One region of the Lysinibacillus sp. FSL R5-0849 genome, then DNA from elsewhere that is predicted to be linked to it. Evidence: riboswitches for the same ligand, from Rfam matches in the RefSeq annotation. Region 1 holds a riboswitch; each other region holds the start of a gene.
What was found. A riboswitch is a leader RNA that binds a small molecule or an ion and turns the genes downstream of it on or off. The one in region 1 is predicted to bind cobalamin.

Region 1 (7,708 bases):
AATGATGGTAAATGAAGGGAAGCAATATATCCGCCAACATCCTGAATTAATGCTATATCCTGGGCTTGCTATCGTCCTTGTTGTCCTAGTATGTAATGTTTTAGCAAGTAGTTTGAAGAAGCCTGATCAGTAAAGGGGTAGTTATGAAGAAAGTTTTAGAAGTGAAAGACTTATCGGTCAAAGTTGGAGAACAGAATATTTTATCCTCCATTCATTTAACAGCCTATCAAGGCCGAGTGTTAGGAATTATTGGGGAAAGCGGTAGTGGGAAAACGATGCTTTGCCAAGCTATCATGCAAGCCTTGCCGACTAGAGCACAGATCACCAAAGGGCAAATTTTCTACCATCAACAAGATTTATTGAAGGTAACTGCTGCTCAAATGAGAGCTTATCGTGGTAGACATCTTTCCATTATTATGCAAAATCCTTCGACTGCCTTTGACCGTGTTCAAACCATTGAAGGTCATTTTCGTGAATCATTAAAGGCTCATTTTGTTATAACTAAAAATGAAATAAGACAAATTGCTATTGAAAGCATGTCAAAAGTTAATTTACCTAATCCCGAGCGCCTTTTACACTATTATCCATTCCAATTAAGTGGGGGAATGCTACAGCGTGTAATGATTGCTTTGTCACTGGCAATTCAAGCCTCGGTATATATAGCTGATGAACCAACGACAGCTCTTGATACAGTCAATCAAAAGCAGGTATTGACCTTATTTGACCGTATTCGCTTGGAAACACAGGCAGCCATCCTTCTTGTGACACATGATTTAGGCGTTATTGCTGAACTTGCTGATGACGTGGCCGTGATGTATAAGGGGGAAATAATTGAACAAGCGAATGTCTATGATTTTTTTGATGCACCTCAGCATCCTTATACAAAAAAACTATTACAATCCCGAATTATGTTTTAGAGGTGAAAAAATTGAAGCTACTAGAAGTGAGAAATATTGAGAAGAACTATGCACATAGACCGTTCATATTCAAGCGAAGACAGGATGCTCCTGTATTACAGAAAGTATCATTTTCACTTCAGGAGGGGGAATGCTTAGGGATTGTTGGACAAAGTGGCTCAGGAAAAAGCACATTGGGCCGAATTATATTAGGAATGGAAAGGCCAACAGCCGGTGAGATTCTATTTCAAGGGGTTAATCTTTATGATGCCACTAGCCAACAGAAAAAAATGATACGGAGAGATTTACAAGCAGTCTTTCAAAATAGCTATCATTCATTAAATCCAAAGCAGACCATTTTTCAAATTTTAGAGGAACCGTACCTAAATTTCGAGCATTATAGCTCAGCTGAGAGACATTATAAGGTAAAGGAATTACTTGATCATGTAGAGTTAGACAAATCTATTACCGAAAAGTATCCCTCCCAGCTTAGCGGAGGACAACAACAGCGTGTTAACATTGCAAGAGCGCTTGCCTTACACCCAAAATTAATTGTTTTAGATGAAGCCATTAGTAGTTTAGATATGATTTTGCAAAAACATATCATTCAATTACTACAGACACTACAAAAGGATTTGCAACTTGCATACATTTTCATTTCTCATGACCTACAGGCTACACGCTTTATTTCAGATCGCATCCTTGTCATGCAAAATGGTCAGCTAGTAGAGGAAAGTATGAAAGGTGAACCATTTAAGCATTCCGCATCACTTGAGCTATACAACGCGATTTTACCCACTCACCCTCGCGAAAGAATTCACAAGAATACTTTAGAATGAACTGGAATGTCTTTGCGAAGAAAGTCCTTATTAAAATTCTTACATTGTTATTTGGAAAGCTTCGTAAAGGAGCTTTCGAACCCCCATATTTTACCCTCTAGGTTGTATAAGAGAGCGACCGTCCTCTGTTCCATATTATTCGGAAGTTCTTCCTTACTGAAATAAGTGAGGCTTAAGCTCTCACCATCTTTCATTTCCAATACACCCCTTACATGTTTAGCCCTATACAGGTGAATGACTGTATGGATTTCATCGCCATTCGGATAACAGTAGTAATAATCAGGTCCTGAAAAAACACCGATAAAATCAAACTCTGTAGCCACGAGTCCAGTTTCCTCATAAAGTTCACGAGCAGCAACCTGCTCTAATGTTTCGTTTATTTCCATTGAGCCGCCAGGTAATCCCCAATCCAACGTATCTGAACGATGTTGAAAGAGTATCTTCTTATCATCATTAACAACAAGAACTGTCGAACCGACGCTTATAATCGGTCTATTACCGATAAGCTTTCTTAATTCTGTTATATAGCCCATCCCGTCACTCCACGTTTCATCGTTATGCAAAATAATTCGCTTTTTTAAAGTAGACTTCATAAATATAGCTTCATTGGGATTGATTAACAATCTTTTTTTGAGCGAAATAATGCTTAAATATGCAGAATAGTTCGTCAAAAATGAAAAATAGCTTTTTATAATCAGTCTTTTCTGAATTTTACCTATATTGATTGTTTGGAAACCTCTATGTTAAGGTAAAAAGACAAATTGAATATGCTAAATTTTGGTGGTTCAAATGGGTTTGATTCCATTTGATTAAAAGGGAAGTTGGTGTGAGTCCAACACTGTCCCGCAACTGTATGTAGGAGTTCCATAACGTGGCCACTGTTTTGTTCATCAAAACGGGAAGGTGTTATAGGAATGTTGATGATAAGTCAGGAGACCTGCCGCTAAATAAGCATCAATTGACCTACGAGGATAGGGAGGTGTTAGCTACTGTATGGTGATTGTGAATGGATGTAAGTTCACTGTTTTTTGTTCTGTCATACTTTTGTAGATTAACAACTTCTAAAGGGGTAGAAGTTGTTTTTTTGTTGTTCTTTCGAGTTTGAATGGTAACGCTTACAAGAATGATTAAACAAAGGGGTTGTAATTCATGGAGTTAACGTATTCACCAGGTCTTGATGGAGTTATTGCTGCGGAAACAAAACTGTCTTTCTTAGACGTAGTAGGAAGCCAAATTGTTATACGGGGCTATGATTTGATTGAACTATCTCAGCGATATTCCTATTTAGATATTGTCCATTTATTATTGCACGGAAACCTACCAACTACTGAGCAACAAGCTGACTTACAAGATAAATTGAAAGAAAACTATCACGTTCCACAAGAGCTTTTTCAAATTTTCAACTTATTACCAAATGGGACACATGCTATGGACGGCCTTAGAACTGGAATTTCAGCGTTAGCAGGGTATGATCAGCACATCAATGATCGTTCGACTGAAAAGAATGTAACACGAGCATATCGACTTTTAGGCGGAATGCCCAATATCGTTGCGAATAGCTACCGTGTATTAAATGGTCAAGAGGTAGTAGAACCGGATAGTGAGCTTTCATATAGTGCTAATTTTTATTACATGATTACTGGAAGAAAACCAACACCATTAGAAGAGGAAATTTTTGACCAATCACTTGTTTTATATAGTGAACATGAAATGCCGAATTCGACCTTTGCTGCTCGTGTTATTGCCTCCACACAATCCGATCTGTATGGTGCTCTAACTGGTGCTGTCGCATCATTGAAAGGAAATTTGCATGGTGGGGCGAACGAGGCAGTCATGTATATGCTGCTTGAAGCTAAGACAGTGGAAGGCTTTGAAGCGATGCTGAAAAACAAGCTCAAAAATAAAGAGAAAATAATGGGCTTTGGCCATCGTGTCTATATGAAAAAAATGGACCCAAGAGCGCAGATCATGAAAGAAGCTTTGTATAAATTATGCTTGGAGCAAGGGGATGACCGCTTATATCACATGTGTGAAGCTGGTGAAAAAGTGATGGTGGAGGAAAAAGGCTTGTATCCAAATTTAGATTATTATGCTGCGCCAGTGTACTACATGCTGGGCTTACCAATTGAATTATATACGCCTATTTTCTTTGGCTCTCGAACGATTGGTTTATGTGCACATGTGATCGAACAACATGACAATAATCGATTATTTAGACCTCGTGTTCATTATATAGGCGAGCGTCATAACCTTGAAGAATTGTCGGTATAATCAAGTTTTAACAACTCGCCATAGAGCTGATGGACATTCTGACCAATGCCCATCAGCATACTAGTATATCAAATTCATACCTTGAAAGGAAGATATAGATGATTAAAACGAATGAAAAAACGATGACAGACCAGCTTCTTGTTGATATTGCGGATTACGTATTAAACACAAAGATTACGAGCGAAGAAGCTTACGAAACGGCTCGATATGTTTTATTGGATACGTTAGGTTGTGGCATTTTAGCTTTACAATATCCTGAATGTACAAAACTTCTGGGTCCTGTAGTACCAGGTACAGTCGTTCCAAATGGTACTCGTATTCCAGGAACATCCTATGTCCTTGATCCAGTTAAAGGTGCCTTTAATATCGGTTGTATGATCCGTTGGTTGGATTATAACGATACATGGTTGGCGGCAGAATGGGGGCATCCTTCTGATAATCTAGGTGGCATTTTAGCTGTAGCCGATTATTTGAGTCGTGTAGGTGTTGCAGAAGGGCAAGAGCCTCTCCAAATAAAAGACGTTTTAGAAATGATGATACAAGCTCATGAAATACAAGGAATACTTGCACTCGAAAATAGCTTAAATCGTGTTGGCTTAGATCACGTCTTATTTGTCAAAATAGCAACAACAGCTGTAGTAACAAAGGCTTTAGGTGGTACTCATCAAGAAATTGTCAATGCTTTATCAAATGCTTGGATTGATAATTCAAGTTTAAGAACCTATCGACATGCCCCTAATACGGGATCTAGAAAATCATGGGCTGCTGGTGACGCTACAAGCAGGGCGGTACAACTAGCAATGATGGCTGTGAAAGGGGAAATGGGCTATGCAACTGCATTATCTGCACCAGGCTGGGGATTCCAAGATGTGCTCTTTAATAAGCAAGAATTAAAGCTTGCGAGACCACTTGCATCTTATGTTATGGAAAATGTCCTCTTTAAAGTGTCTTACCCTGCAGAATTTCATGCTCAAACGGCTGCAGAATGTGCTGTTCATTTACATCCTGAAGTAAAGAATCGCCTAGCTGAAATTGACCGCATTAACATTACGACGCATGAATCAGCCATACGAATTATCGATAAAGAAGGGCCACTTCACAATCCTGCTGATCGTGATCACTGCCTTCAATATATTACAGCTATTGGTCTTATTTATGGTGACATTACAGCAGATCACTACGAAGATGAGGTGGCTGTAGACCCACGTATTGATGACTTGCGAAATAAAATGGTTGTCGTGGAAAAAAGCCAATATACAATCGACTATTTAGACCCTGATAAACGATCCATTGCGAATGCTGTTCAAGTTTATTACAAAGATGGTACATCATCCGAGCTAATTGAGTGTGAATATCCTTTAGGACATCGTTTCCGCCGTGAGGAAGCATTTCCTCAGATCATTGATAAATTCCAGCAAAACATTAGTACGCATTATTCTCAAAAACAACTCAATACAATAAATGAGGTTTGTGCAAATAAAGAGCTGCTTGAACAAATTGCTGTCCATGAATTTATTAATCTATTTATTTAATTTAGAAGGATTCCGAACGCAATAAAGAGGAGGTTTTTAAAAATGGCGTGGATTGTTCAAGAAGCGAAGACACAAAAACAATTAGCTGAACAATTTAAAGCTCTTATTGCTCGTTCAGCTATTTTGCAAATACCCGGAGCACATGATGCAATGGCAGGTTTAATGGCTAAAAAAGTTGGCTTTGATGCACTGTATCTTTCGGGTGCCGCGTATACAGCGAGTAGAGGCCTGCCAGATTTAGGGATGATTTATTCAAATGAAATAGCTCAGCGTGCTAGTGATATTATTCGGGCTACTAATTTACCTATGCTAGTGGATATTGATACGGGCTTTGGTGGTGTATTAAATGTTGCCCGTACTGCTCGTGAAATGGTAGAGGCAGGGGTCGCTGCCGTACAGCTAGAGGACCAAAATCTTCCTAAAAAATGTGGACATTTAAATGGCAAAACTCTTATTTCAATAGAGGAAATGATACAAAAAATAAAAACGATTAAACAAATAGCCCCTACATTAGTAATTATTGCTCGCACGGATGCAAGGTCTGTTGAAGGCTTAGAGCAGGCTATTCTAAGAGCCAAAGCATATGTTGCTGCTGGGGCAGATGCTATTTTTCCAGAGGCATTACAAACTGACAAGGAGTTTAAACAATTTGCCAATGAGTTAAATGCACCCTTATTAGCCAATATGACTGAATTTGGTCAAACTCCTTATTATACCGCTAAGGAATTTGAAAAAATGGGCTACTCGATGGTCATTTATCCTGTTACGTCTATGAGAGTTGCAGCGAAAGCATACGAGCGTATATTTGAATTAATAAAAAATACTGGAACACAACAAGAAGCAGTTGAGGATATGCAAACAAGAAGCGAATTATATGAAACGATTTCCTACTATCAATTCGAGGATTTAGATCGTGAATTAGCGAAAACCATTTTACCTAAGGAGGAAATAAAGTAGGGGAGCTGAATGGTTTCTCTCCACTTTCTTTCAAGGAGGACTCATATGGATCAACTAGAAGACAAAATGACGATCTTTACACCAGAGGATTTTCATGATGAAGAGGAGCTCATTGCAAAAACTGCTGAGCTCTTCATTAAACAGGATGTCTCACCGAATATTTCATCTATTGAACAGCAACAGTATGAGATCACTCGTCAACTATTTCAAAAAGCAGGTGATCTTGGCTTACTGGCCATTGAAATTCCCGAGGCTTATGGAGGACTCGAGCTCCATAAAACAATTTCCGGTCTTGTAGCAGAGAAAATGGGTTTTGGGGGCTCTTTCAGCGTTTCCTACAATATCCATGCTGGGGTGGGCACATTACCCTATGTCTATTTTGGCAATGAGGAGCAAAAGCTGAGGTACTTACCAAAGCTTGCATCTGGAGAATGGGTTGGTGCCTATGCACTTACAGAGTCCGATGCAGGTTCTGATGCACTGCGCCCCAAAACGAATGCTAGATTAACAGAAGATGGTACAGCATGGATAGTAAACGGAGAAAAGCAATGGATTACGAATGCTCAGCTAGCAGACGTCTTCGTTGTTTTTGCCCAGACGCATAATGGCATGACTGCGTTAATTGTCGAACGCTCCTTTAAAGGGGTATCCGTAGGTCAGGAAGAGGAGAAAATGGGCATTAAAGGCTCTTCAACGGCAACGCTCATTTTAGAAGACGTTATAGTGCCAATCGATCATGTTCTTGGAGAGGTTGGCAAAGGGCATATTGTCGCTATGAACATCTTGAATATGGCACGTCTAAAGCTAGCCTTTTCCAATATAGGAACTGCCAAACAGGCATTTCAATTAGCTGTGAATTACGGAAAGGGACGGAGACAATTTGAACGATCTATCGTTGATTTTACAATGATACAGGAAAAACTTGCTGACATGGCCGTATTGATTTATGGAGCAGAAAGTGCTGCATACCGAACGGCTGGAAAAATGGATGAGGCTATTGCATCAGGAAGTAAGGAAACGATGGTCCAGAAAATATCCGATTTTGCACTCGAATGCGCACTCCATAAAGTACATTGTTCCGAAGCACTTGGAAAAATTGCTGATGAAGCTGTCCAAATACATGGTGGATATGGCTATATGCAAGAATATGATGTGGAACGTTTGTATCGGGACGCAAGAATTAGTCGTATTTTCGAAGGTACAAATGAAATCA
Region 2 (7,708 bases), 280 kb from region 1:
GAAGAGGGGGATTTGTATGAGAAAACAGCGGAAGTACCCGATCTTTTGGCTTGTGCTTTTAGCTCTCATTTGTACAACGACTATTTTTTCTTCATTATTAGCTCCTTTTGAGCCGAATATGATGGATATGAATCAAATTTATCAAGCACCGAATGCCATTCATTTATTAGGAACTGACCAGCTAGGGAGAGATGTTCTTTCGCGCTTATTAGTCGGAGGAAAGGTAACGCTCCTCATTGCCACTGTGTCCGTCGTGCTATCTAGCATAATTGGCATCATTTATGGGGGCATAAGCGGTTATTTCGGCGGTGTCATTGATGCTGTAATGATGCGTATTCTCGAGGCCTGTTTAACCATTCCCTCATTAGTGATCGTCTTAGCTCTACAGGCAATTATGCAGGGCAGTGTGTGGCGAATGGCGATGATTATGGGGATCACGGGATGGTTTGTTACTGCTCGTATCGTCCGCTCTGAGTTTATCCGGTTAAAGGAACAAGAATTTGTGCAGTTGGCGAAAATGTTCCACACGCCGCTGTGGAAAATTCTCTTTGGGCATTTATTGCGTAATTGTATCCCTGCGTTATTTGTGGTGACCATCTTTAATTTTGCTGGGGCTATTTTTACCGAAGTTTCCTTAAGTTTTTTAGGAATTGGTGTCCCCCCAGCTACTCCATCATGGGGAACAATGCTGTACACAGCTCAAAATGATTTACTTGTAGGTGCTTGGTGGATGGGACTTTTCCCTGGGCTGTTAATTTTTATAACGATTTTATGTGTGCAAGTTATTGGAGGTACTTTCAAACAAGGAGGGAGCCGATCGCATGTTTAAGGTTGATAATTTAGCTGTTCGCTTATCCGGCAAATCCCTTATTCAAGGTTTGACTTTTACTGTGCCTAAAGGGCATATTACCGCTATCATTGGTGAGAGTGGTAGTGGCAAAAGTACGACCCTTTCAGCTCTGCTTGGGATGCTGCCAGCACGAGCAAGTATGGAAGGCTCGATTTTATTTAATGAAAAAAACCTCATGGCCATGTCTGAACAGGAGCGTGTGGAGCTACGGAAAAAGCATTTCTTTACCATCTTTCAGGATGCCACGAATAGTTTTTCACCAACTCAAAAAATGAAGCCGCAACTCTATCGGTTGACGGCTTCGAGGGTGGGACATAAGGAAGAGGAATTTTTAAGTAAAATCATGGCTATTTTAAAGGAATTAAACTTACCGGAGGATGTGCTACAACGCTATCCATTTGAGCTTTCTGGCGGTATGCTACAACGCTGCATGCTTGCCTGCGCCTTCTATAATGAACCCGATGTTTTAATGGCAGACGAACCGACCTCTGCTCTAGATATGCTCCATCAACAAGAATTTATCAAATTGCTAAAAAATCTCCATGCCCGCCTTGGGACGACCATTCTCTTCATTACCCATGATTTAGGGGTTGCTAAGATTGCTGATTCCATGCTGGTGATGAAAAATGGTGAAATTGTAGAAAGTGGGCAAGTATCGGAAATTTTTAAGGAGCCCAAGCATCCATATACGAAGCGGCTTGTCGCTCATCATTTTTAGGAGGCGTTGATATTGTTGCTTCATGTTGATCAGGTGAATAAAAGCTATCGAGCAGGACAGCGAATATTGAAGAATATAAACCTAACAGTTGGAAAAGGTGAAATCGTAGGGCTTGTGGGAGAAAGCGGTAGTGGAAAAAGTACTTTGGCCAAACTAATTATGCAGCTAGAAAAGCCTGAAAAAGGGGCTCTGTTTTTTGAAGAGCAATTAATGACGAAGCAAAATCGCTCGTATTTTTATGAAAATTGCCAAATCATTTTTCAAAATGCTACGGCTGCTTTAAACCCCGTGTGGACCGTCAGGGAATTGTTACGCGAGCCCATACAGGTGGCACACAAGTCCTTCACGGACCGCGAAATACAGACAATGCTTGAAATGGTAAAGCTCCCATCAGATATTTTAGAAGCCCTGCCTTCTGAGCTAAGTGGAGGGGAGCGACAACGGGTTAATATACTAAGATCGATTTTAGTCGAACCTCAACTATTAGTATGTGATGAAATCGTTTCGAGCTTAGACCGCTTGATTCAACGAGAGATAATCGATTTATTAGTGACTTTAAATAAAGAAAAAAACATGGCGATTTTATTTATCTCGCATGATTTAAAGGCAGTTTCTTATTTGTGTAATCGCATTTACGTGATGAAATCGGGTGAAATTGTTGATGAGAGCCGTAAATGCGAAGGTGGCTTTGCTTTTACAGACAAGTATGCGCAAATGCTCTTCCAAGCCTTAGAAAACGAATAACATGAAAATAAACCGAAAAACACTTTCCTTATCTGAATGGAAAGTGTTTTTTATTCTTCTTTCAATGATCTGAGTGGGGCGGTCAAATCCTCAGAGGGGCTATAGATTGTATGGGTATCCCTTACGTTCATCCATGTACCAAAGATGAAAGCTATATTGGTTTCCAACCGTATCCACTACTTGTACGTCAAATTGTGGGGCAGCCATATTGACAGTTCCCTCATTTATCACTGCTGTCGTCATTCCTTTATGGAATAGGTTGAGAGAATCCTCATCCTCATATCCTTTTATAAAATCAGTATGCACAGAGCCAAATATAACGCTGTTAGAAATGCTGATCTTAGCCAATTTCTCAACTGCAAGCTCTTCATTCGTACAGCCTAAAACAACAATGGCTAATAGGGACATGACAATGAATAGGTGTGTTCGCAATGAGCCTCCTCCTTATAGAATAAATATTACAAAAACGAGGGTCGTAGCCCAGTTTTCATCATAATATAGTAAACAAACAAAAGCTGAAAGGGGATAAAGCATGGGTTTATTTGATGGATTAATCGGCAATGCAAGCGAGGTGAATTTTGAAAAATTACAGGAGGAGGTCAATGATTTACTAATTCCAAACGAAACCATTAAAAATGCCTATAAAATTATTAGAGACATATTTATTTTTACGAATAAACGATTAATCCTCATTGATAAGCAAGGAGTGACTGGCAAGAAAACGGAATACCATTCCATTCCCTATAAAAATATTGTCCATTTTTCAGTAGAAACGGCTGGTACATTTGATTTAGATGCTGAGCTAAAAATATGGGTATCAGGCAGTTCATTACCCATCCAAAAAAACTTCAATAAGGCGACCAATATTTATAAAGTGCAAAGTGTTTTAGCGCAGTATGTTTTAGGCTCGAATTAATGGTACCTATAGAAACAAAAGCAAAACACATCCAAAGCCCGCATATATGCGAGGCTTTTTTTGTTGTGATTAGAGGACAAATCATAGTGTTAGGTGTAGTTAAAAGTATATGGTAACTTTCGTATTACTTATATTTGGCATTAAACTATTCATTAGTAGAAAGGGGATGAATGTCATACAAGGTGCGAGATTTCTCGATATATTTTACAGTACAGTCGTAGGTTCCTTGTCTAACATCACTAAATTTATCAAAATCTCCAGTGAAATCAAGTTCGCCGTTAATGTCTACAAGTAGTTCGTGGATTGCGGTTCTTCCGTTTGATTCAAACTTTCTTACGGTACATTTACCAGTAACTATTTGAAAATTTTTAGTTTGAATAGCAATAAAATCTTCGATTGACCATACAACAAGAAACAAACATAGGACGCTGAAAAAAGACGCAGTAATTATAACCCCATAAAAATCCTTGTGACTACGTTTATTCTTTATAAAAAAGATTAGGAGAGATGTGCAAATGAGTAGCCCAATTAGTGGGAAGATGATGTCTAACAAAATATATTTCTCCTTTTGAATAACATATAGGCTATTATTCTACAATTATTTTTAATTACTTACTAGTAGAAATAATTTTTTGAAACAGTTTATTTAAGAAGAAAGTCAATCACACAATGTAGTTATTAGAAAGCAAAGCTACAAAGAAATCGAAGCGCTAATTGAAATCTCTCTCGCAACTTTAGCGAGCGAAAGAAGTGAGCAAATAAACTTGATCGATTTTTTGCGTTGAAAGTTCGTGACCCAAAAGTTCTCTATGCTGATCGGTGCTTTATGCTGCTCTGGCCTTACGCACAACTTTTTTTCTTTTTGAAGAACAATAGTTATAATATACACATTAATATTTGTAAAGATGGTGAAACAATGGAACAGATGCTAAAGGAAATAATGTCTCCAAGTAATCAATATAAAGTTCAAATTATAAAACGGAGAGATGGTCTTTTTACAACAGAAGTATATATGTGGCAAGAAGACTGCGGATATGAATTTTGGAGTCCTATTAAAATAGGATTGAGTTTGATTGAAACTGAGGAAGTAGCCGTAACATTAGCCATTGAACAATTAAGACAATACTCTGGTGAAATTATTACTCTGTAGTTACATCACTCAACACTGTCATACGTAGGGAGAATCAGTCAATCGGGTAGATAATTGTTTAGAGTCTTCTAAGTGAAGTTAGTTATTAGTTTGAATATTCTGAAATATCGTAAGATAATAATAAAGAAACTGGAATATTTTATGTTATTTGACATCGGAAATAGACTACCTTACAATTGATTTTAATAGTCTGTAAGGAATGTATAGAACACAGCATTCCTCCACAACTGAATAGCGTGTAGTAATAGGTGTAAATTGCGTGCAATTTGCTTAAAAGGGAAGTCGGTGTGAATCCGACACTGTCCCGCAACTGTAAATGTGAGCGACTTTTCAGCAACCACTGTCAAATGATGGGAAGGGGAAAAGTGGCGATGACCATGAGTCAGGATACCTGCCTAGTTACGAGTACACACCATAAACCTACGAGGAATAGGAGGTGGCATGTTGACAAAACAGAATGCTCTGTTCGTCACAGTACGTCATACGCCCAAAGTTCATGAAAGGGTTCATTTTAGAACTCCTTCACATTTACTTAGGGTTTGTTTGGCATTGTGTGATGAAGCACATTAAAGCGAAGGATTTCCTCAAACATAGTAGGAAGTCCTTTTTGTTTTGAAAATATGTACGCAAAGGGGATGCACATAGGATGAATATTCATGCAACGACAACACAGGAAACGCCTTTTGTAGATATGACGATTTGTAAGCAGTCACGGACAGAAATTGCTAAGAAAGCGAAAACAAGAATGGTGGTCGAATCACTAATTGATCAATTATTAGCAACGAGACTGATTCGCAACAATCGTTTTTTTGAGCAAATCTTATATAATAAAGACATTATTTGGATACAAAATGGGGAGGTAGAAGGCCATCTTTTTGCTCAGGCGAATTTAACGGATCAACTGAAAACGAAGACGAATAGCTTTATGATGTATATGCCAACCAACCCTATTGTTTATGAGGTGAATGGGGAGCAGTACCACTTAATTACACGCATTGATTCAACACGAGCAAAGCCTAATCTTGACCGTCTTTCACAGGAGCCCAATCCAGTGTTAAGCGCTGCACGTGTCAATGATTTACTATGCTCGATTGTCATACGTTTTTATGAAACGTATATGAACGATTTAGAGCAAATTCCTCATCAGGATAAACTAATTGCATTTGCACAGCAGGAATACACGCAGTTTCTTCAAGCCGTTCAGGAATTAAATGATTATCACTTTAATTGGCATCCACGTGGGAACGGCCACGAGCTATTATTAACATTAATTGATCAACTACAAATATTAAAAAGTCAGCCTGGAAAAGTAGTTATCGACTTCACGAATACGCAAGGTTATGTGGTGGTTGAACCTGCCTATCCGGTGCACAAGCCTTCAAAGAAAGCTGTTGGTGCCATATAAAAGCAAGCCCTCCATGAAGCGGAGGGCTTGCTTTATTTTTTGTAGGGATATTCTACCTTCATCTGAAGTACTAGTTCAACAGATTTGCCATGCTAGTACATGAACTTAGCTCTGACAATGCATGGCTGCTTGCGCCTCTTGCCAAGGGACAGAATAGCCTTTACCTTTTGAACAAAAAATGCTGGAAGAACTGTATTCAGGGTCGGCATTTTTATCATAGCCTATTTGAGATATTACTTCTTCTGCATGATGACACACATCATAGCCATCAAATTGGAGGGTAAGCGCACCTTTCCCATTTGTATAGGCGGCAAAAATCGTGCTATAGCTCATGAAGGTCGCTACTGGTGCACGTCCTGTTAATACAACGTCTGTTTCAGTGAGTACAGGGTCGTCGAAGGTGCCAGCAGCCTGTTGAATGTCGGTCATCATACGGCCAATAAAGTCATTGGAAGCCTTCATTTTAAAGCGATAATACGGCTCAAGCAGGACGTTCTGTGCTTGTTCCAGTCCTTGGCGCAGTGCTCGGAAAGTGGCTTCTCGGAAATCACCGCCAGACGTATGTTCATTATGTCCACGTCCCGTTAAAAGCGTAAAATGAATATCTGTTACTGCGTAGCCTGTGAGTAAGCCATGATGATCACGTTCAAACAAATGCTTCTCTACGAGGCGCTGGTTGCCCACTGATAAATCATCTGCATGGCAGGCATTGCTAAAGGTAATGCCAGTCCCACGTTCATTTGGCTGCATTAATAAATGAATTTCTGCATAATGCTTAAGTGGTTCAAAATGTCCGTAGCCTGTAACGGTTGTCGCAATTGTTTCCAAATATAATATTTGCGGCTCTCCAAAAGAGATGTTTAATGTAAAGCGCTTCAATAATACTTCTATCAGTACCTCTAACTGAATGACACCCATTATATGCACATGGATTTCCTGAAACTTTTCCTGCCATACGACACGCAATGATGGCTCCTCGGCCTCTAGTAGACGGAAAATCTTTAATACTTCTTTAATATGTTGCTCACCCTCATATTGAACTTTTGCCTGTAATGTAGGGACAAGCTCATAGGGCTGTGATAGCGTGTTACTGCCAATGCGATCGCCAATGTGTGCCTGGCTGAGCCCTTTAACAGCGAAGATTTCACCAGCCTCAACATGCTGAACAGTTTCAAAACGGCTGCCGTTATAAAGACGAATTTCTGTTACTTTCTCTGTAAGGTCTCCAAACGTAAATTCATCTCGAACATGTAATTTGCCTGTTAAAGCCTTGATGAATGTTAAACGCTGATGGCCATCATGTCGTATTTTAAAGACCTCTCCTTGAAACGGTGCTTCCGGCTCGAAGTGAGTACCCGTTATGAGTGGAAGTTGAGCAATCAATTCTTGAATGCCTTCATCTTTTAATGCCGAACCAGTAAAGCAGGGGAAGGCGGATTCATTTTTAATCATCGATTGTAGGTGCTTCATACACAGGCCATGCTCCAATGCTTCATTCAAAAAGGCATCCAGGAGCTTTTCATCACGCTCCGCCAGCCATTCCATGATTGTGCTGGAAACATAATTCTCCTGAAGTGGTTCATCGACGAATAATACATGTTCCGAGAAATCTTTATGGAGCTGGGTCATCACAGCCCTTACATCTGCTCCGTCACGATCTATTTTATTAATAAAAAAGAATGTAGGGACATGATAGTTTCGTAAAAGCTGCCATACCGTTTCAGTATGACCTTGAATACCCTCTACCGCACTTATAATAATGATGGCATAATCCATGACACGGATGGCACGCTCCATCTCTGGGGAGAAATCGACATGTCCTGGTGTATCAATCAACGTATATGTATCGTCGCCAATAGTCATGCGTCCTTGCTCGGCAAATATCGTAATGCCCCGTTTGCGCTCAAGCTCATGATTATCTAAAT
Region 3 (7,708 bases), 1.7 Mb from region 1:
ACGCTGCCGCAATTTCCGACTGTGTTTTCGCATTATAATTAACGATATCTGTAAATGGCGCTTTTTCCTGCGTTGTTATTCCCAAACTTCTCACTAATATAGAGGCTACTTGTGCGCGTGTCACATTTTGATTAGGTTTAAATGTGCCATCTGGATAGCCATTCATCATCCCTGCTTCTGCTGCTTGTTGAATATAATCTTTTGCCCAATGATTCGCTGTATCTGTAAAACGAATTGTTTCTCCTGTAGTGAAAGTCGCTGTTGGATTTTGAACACTTTCATTACCAGCAGCATCAATTACTTTTACTGTAATTGTGTAGGCTGTATGCTCAGTCAAATCTGTAAGCGTCGTCTCGGTTGTATCAGCAGGTACTGTTGAAGTTAATTTGCCATTTACATATACTTTGTATTTCTCCACACCAACATTATCCGTCGCTTCTTGCCAATTTACATCCACCGTTTTACGATCTTTTACATGGACTTGAATAGCTTTCGTTACATCCCATAAGGTACTAGTTTTTATGATTGGTAAAAATGCCTCATTTGCTACTGCAAAATAACCTGCTTCACTTAAATGAATATTTTCTGGATTTGGAAGATAGCTTGGAACATCCTTTGCCACAACATCAGATGTAGGTACAAAAAACGCTCCAGCTTTTTCAACTGTCGTTTTAATAGTTGTATTCATTGTAGCCAATAGTATTTTAAATTGATTTTGTAAGCTCTCACTATAATATGGGAATGAATTGTAATAGCCCATCACATAAATTTCTGCTTGTGGATTTAATTTTTTTATTTCAGTTAAAATTGCTGCAATATTGGTTACAGCCTCTTTTGTAGCCTTTATGATGGCAAGTGTATCAATTCCGGCTGTCTGTGATTCTTTTAATATTGGCAGTAAGTCATTAGCGCCTACAGTTAACGTGATAATCTCTGCCTTTTTAATAGATGCTTTTAATTTAACCTGTTCCATAGGATAGCCAAAACCAGTCACTGTTTTGGCAACATCATTTTGTATATCTGCCAACACATTTTTTGTTGTATAGCCTGACATTGCAAAACCTTTATTATAAGAAGTAATGAAGCCCTCTTTTTGTAAAGCTTGTGCAACAAAATCTGTGTAGCCTAATCCAATTGCACCGACCTCATTCATTCCATGTGCAATTGAATCACCTAGAGCTATATAATCTGCCTGAGTAGTCCAACTTGGTGCTATGTAATCTCCTGTTTCTTCAGCAATCGCAGCGACAGGTATTGTTAATTGTAATGCAAGCATGCTTGTGGCTAAAAAACGGAATTTCTTTGAAAATTTCATACTTTCTCTCCCCTACCTAAAAATAGTAATTGTTTTAACTATTTTACTAGAAGGGAGTTAAAAATAGGTTAAAAAACCAATAATCTTTTTAAATCATTTTTGCTATTCAATGTGGACCTTCCCATAAATTCCACCACCACCAACTTCAATATTTAAATGACCTGTTCTCGCAGCATCTATTAATTTGGCCATTTTTTGTGGCACAATTTGTTCAAGTTGTTCAATGGTTACTCGATGTAAAATATTCATCTCTGTTCCAAATGCTTGCAGTAATCGTTCCATCATTTTTGGGCCAATACCAGGAATAAAATCGAGCGGTACTTGATGGATATACAGTGGTCTATTTTTTTCGTGTGTAAAATCCTCTGATAATTCCTGTATACGTGAAGCAACACCCTTTATGATTTGTGGACTTCCACAGTTCGAGCAAATTATAGCTTCGTTACTAAGTTGTTCTCCGCACTTACCACAAACTGTTTGATGATATTTACCAAGTAATGGATTCAAGCCATAATTGGCGATGATTGCTCGTCCCTGTTGTTCACGAAGAGCCATTTGTAATTCTACAAAGTTTGCGTCTGCTAATCGTAATTTTTGATACTCTCGTGCGAGTTTCCCAAGAGAATGCGCGTCAGAATTACTCACGAATGGATATGCTTGAAGCTCTTTAATATGGCGTACCATATTTGTATCTGAGCTTAACCCTAATTCAATTGCATCTATTAGCTGGGGATCAAAAACTTCTGTTAGACTGTGATGAACACCTTTGCCATATAAACTTTTAAAGGGAGTAAATACATGAGCAGGAATAAATAGCCCTCCCAACTCATGAACTTTTTGTTGCAATGTTCTTCCATCACAGTAAATTCGTTGTGAGCTTAAATGAATATTTTTCATATGCTGAGACATCCAATTTGAAAATTGCTCCATGAGCAATAATGTAGGAAAGTAAGCAAGCACATGAATGGGACCATGGCAATATTGATCATAGATTTCTATTTCTGAACCTGGTATCAGTGTCGTTTCTTGAAAACGCAGTCCACCCTCTGCCAGTTCCACGAGTTCACCTTGGTCAATCATCTCTTTCATTTCCTCTATAACCTCAGGCGAATGACAATCAATAATACCAATGATGTCCAGTCCTTTTCTTGCACTAGCAGTCTCTAATATGCGCGCTAATGTCAACGTTTTACTACCAGTAATTTTCACAGCACGTCCTTTAGCTGTGCGGCCAATATGAATATGTAAATCAGCATAAAACTCTTTCATGTTCATTCACTCCTTAAACGCTACTTAAAATGAAAATACCTTACATGACTGCAAGGCATTTCACATTTATTATGATGGATGATTATTGGTTGTGCTATTATTTTCCTCATAAGCCCCAGAGCTATTTGGTGGCATAGATGATGAATCATAGGCAACTAATGTGACACCCATTTTTTTCTCCAGTTCATTAATTTTCGCAAGTTGCTGTGAATCTAATTGTGCAAATTTAATGTTTTCCATTGTCATCAATCCTTTCAAACATAAAGTTCCCTGAAGTTAAAACAACTATACTCGCCGAAAATGACTGACTATCAGTCATTTTTCGTTGACATTCATTTTTCTCTCCTGTAACATACTAATAAGTAAGGCAAAGTGAGGGATATCATGTCAAAGGAAGAAAAAATTATTCAAGCAGCCATTGAAGTATTTCGAGAAAAAGGTATTGAAAAAACAAAGGTTTCAGATATCGTAAAGACAGCTGGTATTGCACAAGGAACATTTTATCTTTATTTCCCATCGCGTCTTTCGGTTATGCCCGCTATTGCCAAAAATATGGTAGAGCGCATTATGGCTACTGTCGAAGAAGGTGTTTCAGATCATAAACCCTTTGAACAGCAGCTTGAAGAAGTGGTAGAGATGATTTTCTTAATTACGAAAGAATATGGAGATATTGTCGCACTTATTTATGCGGGTATTGCACAAACTGAGCATTTGAAAGAGTGGGAAAACATCTATTCACCCTACTATGCTTGGATGAGTCATTTTTTATTAACGGCTCAGCGACAAGGAATCATCCGAGATTCCATTAATCCATCGCGATCAGCCAAGCTTATCATTGGTCTAATCGAATCTGCTGCCGAACAAATTTATTTGTTTGACGATAGCAAGGATGAAACCATGCAGCAGCTTAAGCTTGAGCTTCTAGACTTTTTATATCACGCACTTGGCCTACGCCACGCATAAGTGGCGTTCTCTTTTATCTCAAAAATGACTGAATGTCAGTCATAAAATTCTACTACGGAAGGAATTTATTTATGCAAAAAGAATGGATGTATGTTGGACTAACAAGTTTATTTGAATTGTTTTGGATATTCGGTTTTAACGTAGCAAATACATGGTGGCATTGGATCATTATTGTATCTATTATCGCTGTTGATTTTCACTTCTTATCGAAGGCTTGTGAAAAACTCCCTACGGGTACTGTCTACGCAATTTTCGCTGGAGCAGGTGCAATTGGTACTACATTAATGGATATTTTTATTTTCAATGGTGATTTTAATGCAATTAAAGGGATATTCATGGTTATTTTAGTATTGGGCGTTATTGGCCTAAAATTGGCGGATAATCCATCGAAGGATACTAGTACGACAAAAGGAGTGGATGCATAATGGGCTGGGTATTCGTTATATTAGCAGCAGTGGCGGAAATAGTCGGTGTCATTGGTTTACGCTTTTATAGTCAACATAAAACCGTACGAAATTTATTATTATACGTCGGAGGCTTTGGTTTATCCTTTGCACTTTTATATGCTTCCTTCAACTATTTACAACTAAGCATCGCCTATGTTGTTTGGGTTGGTATTGGAACTGTAGGTGCCGTGCTGGTCAATATTATGTTCTTTGGGGAATCTAAAAACCTTGCACGAATCATCAGCATCATTGCGATTATCATTGGAGTTGCAGGTTTAAAAGCGGTATCTTAATAGTAGATGACAAAGGGCGCCCTCTTATATGAAGGAGCGCCCTTTTTTATTAGATGGTGTTGAATGATCGTGGCAAACTAAATAGGGTTGCCCCCTCTTGCGAATTGTTCAGGGACATATGTAAGATACGGCTTACCCGTCAGTGAATGTGTTTGAATATCAGCAAATACTCCAAATACTTCTCGCAACAATGATGGTGTAAGTACTTCTTCTGGTGTACCATGGCAAACAATGCGTCCGCGCTGTAAAACATAAATTTGGTCACAGTACATAGCAGCGATATTCAAGTCATGGAGAGCGGCTACTACTGTTAGATGCAAAGTTTGAATTAAGTCCATCAGTTGAAGTTGATGTTGAATATCTAAATGATTTGTTGGTTCATCTAATATAAGGACCTGTGCTTGCTGAGCGAGTGCTCTTGCCACCATAACACGCTTCTTCTCCCCACCGGAAAGTGAGCTAAAGCTTCGTTTCGCTAGGTGCAATATGCCCGTTTGCTTCAAAGCATCTTTTACAATTTGAAAATCTTGCTCCTGATCAAGCTCTAATAGCTTTTTATGTGGAGTCCTTCCCATACTGACTAAATCATGAACAGTAAAGTCAAATAATACGGGTGTTTCTTGACTAACAACGGCTAAATTTTTAGCAATGGCTTTACTAGATTGCTTTAAAATATCTTGTTCATTTAACAAGACTGTCCCACTTTCTGGCTTTAGGAGACGATACATATTTTTAAGCAATGTCGACTTCCCACTACCATTGGGGCCAATTAACCCGACAAATTGCTTTTCCTTTATTTTTACACTTACCTCATGAAGTATTCGCTGATCGTAAATGGAGAATGATACTTGTTTTGCTTCTAATGTCATGGAAGTTAATCTCCTTCACCGAAAGAATAATTATTACGACGGAGTAACCAAATGAAAAACGGCCCCCCACAAAAGGCTGTAATAATACCGATTGGCATTTCCTGTGGAGCAATAATAATTCGAGCTAATGCATCTGCCCAAACTAAGAAAATCCCTCCCAATAAAGCACTGACTGGTATTACATATTTATAGTTAGAACCGACAATTAATCGTACTATATGCGGAATGATTAATCCCACAAATCCGATAGAACCGCTCACTGCTACAAGTACCCCCGTTAAAAGTGAGACAAGTAAAATGAGCTGTATGCGAAATTGTTGAAGATTCACTCCTAACGTTACCGCCGCCTCTTCCCCAAGTAATAGCAAATTTAAATTTCGATAGAATAGCCATAAAAGCCCGAACACAATGAAAAAGATGGAGGCGGGAATAATAATATTATTCCATTTTGCTCCAGCTAAGCTGCCTAACATCCAAAACATAACGGACTTTAAAGCTCCCTCTTGCTTCGACATCATTAATATAAAATTAGAAATGGCCGTTAATATAAAGGAAACCGCCATCCCTGCCAATAGCAAGCGAAAAATCGAGACACGGCCACCTACGCGCGATAAGAAAAACACTAACCCAATTGCGAGCAAAGACCCTATAAAGGCTGATACAGAAAGTGCGTAGATACCTAAAAATGAAAAAGCACCTAAAATAATTACTGAAGTTGCTCCAACTGCTGCTCCTGAAGAAATTCCTAAAATATATGGGTCTGCAATGGAATTTCGTACAAGTGCTTGAATCGCTGCCCCTGCAATGGCTAAACCCGCTCCTACAATAGCGGCAAGGATGACACGGGGTACTCTTATTTGCCAAATAATGATTTCCTGTGAGCGACTCCAATCTTGCTCTATTGAGTGTTGTATAAAGGGTAATTTCGAAAGAATTACTTTCCATACATATAATGGCGTCACCGAAACAGATCCAACCATTACAGCAAGTGTCATGGATACGATTAATACTAAAAGAAGCACTAAAGAAAATAACATAAATTTTTTATTCATTCATTAAACTCCTACTAAGATGATGAATGAAGCAATTAAATATACGTTCGCATAATGTAGGTCAGATGATCTTACTTCAGTTGGCACTCAATAAAAAAAGGCATTTCATGCAAAAATACGCACAAAAATACCCTCGAATAAACAAAGTCAGAAAATCCAGCTATTGTCCGTAATTGCTTGCATCCTCGTGGGCATTACAGGTATTACTTATTGGCAGGTCTCCTGACTTCGATTCATCATCCTATAAATAGCCTTCCCATTTTTAACAGTGGCAAATAAACATGATAGGACTCCTCGTTACAGTTGCGGGACAGCGTCGGACTTCCACCGACTTCCCTTTTAAGCGACATTGTTTAAAATGTCACACCAATAGTATGTAAAGTTAAAAAATTATGACGATTCTATCATACATTTTTATAGATAGTTAGTCTACAAGGAATTTCCAACACACTTAAGTTAACCTACACTTATAATTAAGTTGACACATTTGTTTTAGTTTTTTACACTAACGATAAATACTTTGAAATTAGAGGTGAAGTCATGTCAACAGTATCAGAACAAAGTCATCCAAAATTAAAGACGGTAGATATTGCCTATATCGGAATATTTTCTACCCTCATGATGATCGGTGCCAATATAACTTCCTTTGTGCCCTTTATGACAGTGGGAGGAGTGCCGATTACTCTACAAACCTTTTTTGCCATTTTAGCCGGACTTATTTTGGGTAGTAGGAAGGGAGCGCTTGCCTGCACAGTCTATATGTGTATTGGATTAGCAGGAGCACCTGTCTTTGCTCGCTTTGGTGGAGGGTTCAGTCAACTATTAAGCCCTACATTTGGATTTATTATCACTTTTATTTTAGCAGCATATGTTGCCGGTTTAATGGTAGAACGAAGTGGTACAAAGAAAAGCTATATACTAGCCGCATTCATCGCAACTGCTATCAATTATTTAGTTGGTACAAACTGGATGTTTATTGCGTATAAACTATGGGCCAGTGCGCCAGAGGATTTTTCCTATAGATTAGCATGGCTCTGGATGATTCCCCCACTCCCAAAAGATATTATCTTAGCTATTTTCGCTGGTATTTTAGCGTACCGACTACAAAAAACATTGAAAATCATGCCCATTCAATAGCGCTTCCATCCACTTCTTTAGTCAATAGACTAAAGAAGTTTTTTGTAATAATGAATGTCCATCATTTCTGCATATTTGTTTGTTACAGTAAGGGCAAATAGAAAGGAGGATCTCATATGACATTCAAGCGAAGATGGTCAGGTGGACTATTATCAGCAGTTGCTATACTTACTTTATCCGCTTGCTCTGAAGATAAAACAGAGCCTTCATCAACTTCAGATACTACTCCTGAGACTGAGCAACAAACAGAAATGGATCACTCCACAATGAATCATTCTAGCTCAGCAGAAGTGCCGGCTACATTAAGAAAAGCTGAAGATCCAGCATTTCCGGTTGGAAGTACCGCTATGATGACAGATGGGCA

Region 2: another riboswitch for cobalamin. It lies ahead of MKY80_RS10520 (hypothetical protein); the one in region 1 lies ahead of mmgD (citrate synthase).
Region 3: another riboswitch for cobalamin. It lies ahead of MKY80_RS20525 (iron chelate uptake ABC transporter family permease subunit); the one in region 1 lies ahead of mmgD (citrate synthase).

The regions. Positions count from the first base shown of each region.
Region 1 covers NZ_CP152004.1:2,414,297-2,422,004, reverse strand. The annotation lists gene MKY80_RS11815 (ABC transporter permease subunit) at 1-133, shown strand, start outside; gene MKY80_RS11810 (ABC transporter ATP-binding protein) at 144-917, shown strand; gene MKY80_RS11805 (dipeptide/oligopeptide/nickel ABC transporter ATP-binding protein) at 920-1,735, shown strand; gene MKY80_RS11800 (NUDIX hydrolase) at 1,783-2,268, opposite strand; cobalamin riboswitch at 2,500-2,695, shown strand; gene mmgD (citrate synthase) at 2,885-4,006, shown strand; gene MKY80_RS11790 (bifunctional 2-methylcitrate dehydratase/aconitate hydratase) at 4,105-5,538, shown strand; gene prpB (methylisocitrate lyase) at 5,581-6,495, shown strand; gene MKY80_RS11780 (acyl-CoA dehydrogenase family protein) at 6,541-7,708, shown strand, end outside.
Region 2 covers NZ_CP152004.1:2,138,963-2,146,670, forward strand. The annotation lists gene MKY80_RS10480 (ABC transporter permease) at 1-20, shown strand, start outside; gene MKY80_RS10485 (ABC transporter permease) at 17-829, shown strand; gene MKY80_RS10490 (ABC transporter ATP-binding protein) at 822-1,568, shown strand; gene MKY80_RS10495 (dipeptide/oligopeptide/nickel ABC transporter ATP-binding protein) at 1,602-2,312, shown strand; gene MKY80_RS10500 (hypothetical protein) at 2,412-2,744, opposite strand; gene MKY80_RS10505 (PH domain-containing protein) at 2,845-3,228, shown strand; gene MKY80_RS10510 (hypothetical protein) at 3,374-3,781, opposite strand; gene MKY80_RS10515 (hypothetical protein) at 4,145-4,378, shown strand; cobalamin riboswitch at 4,608-4,792, shown strand; gene MKY80_RS10520 (hypothetical protein) at 5,025-5,783, shown strand; gene MKY80_RS10525 (TetM/TetW/TetO/TetS family tetracycline resistance ribosomal protection protein) at 5,889-7,708, opposite strand, start outside.
Region 3 covers NZ_CP152004.1:4,138,559-4,146,266, forward strand. The annotation lists gene MKY80_RS20490 (S-layer homology domain-containing protein) at 1-1,315, opposite strand, end outside; gene MKY80_RS20495 (endonuclease Q family protein) at 1,418-2,584, opposite strand; gene MKY80_RS20500 (hypothetical protein) at 2,654-2,824, opposite strand; gene MKY80_RS20505 (TetR family transcriptional regulator) at 2,966-3,547, shown strand; gene MKY80_RS20510 (SMR family transporter) at 3,619-3,972, shown strand; gene MKY80_RS20515 (SMR family transporter) at 3,972-4,286, shown strand; gene MKY80_RS20520 (ABC transporter ATP-binding protein) at 4,364-5,155, opposite strand; gene MKY80_RS20525 (iron chelate uptake ABC transporter family permease subunit) at 5,161-6,207, opposite strand; cobalamin riboswitch at 6,402-6,593, opposite strand; gene MKY80_RS20530 (biotin transporter BioY) at 6,748-7,344, shown strand; gene MKY80_RS20535 (YdhK family protein) at 7,461-7,708, shown strand, end outside.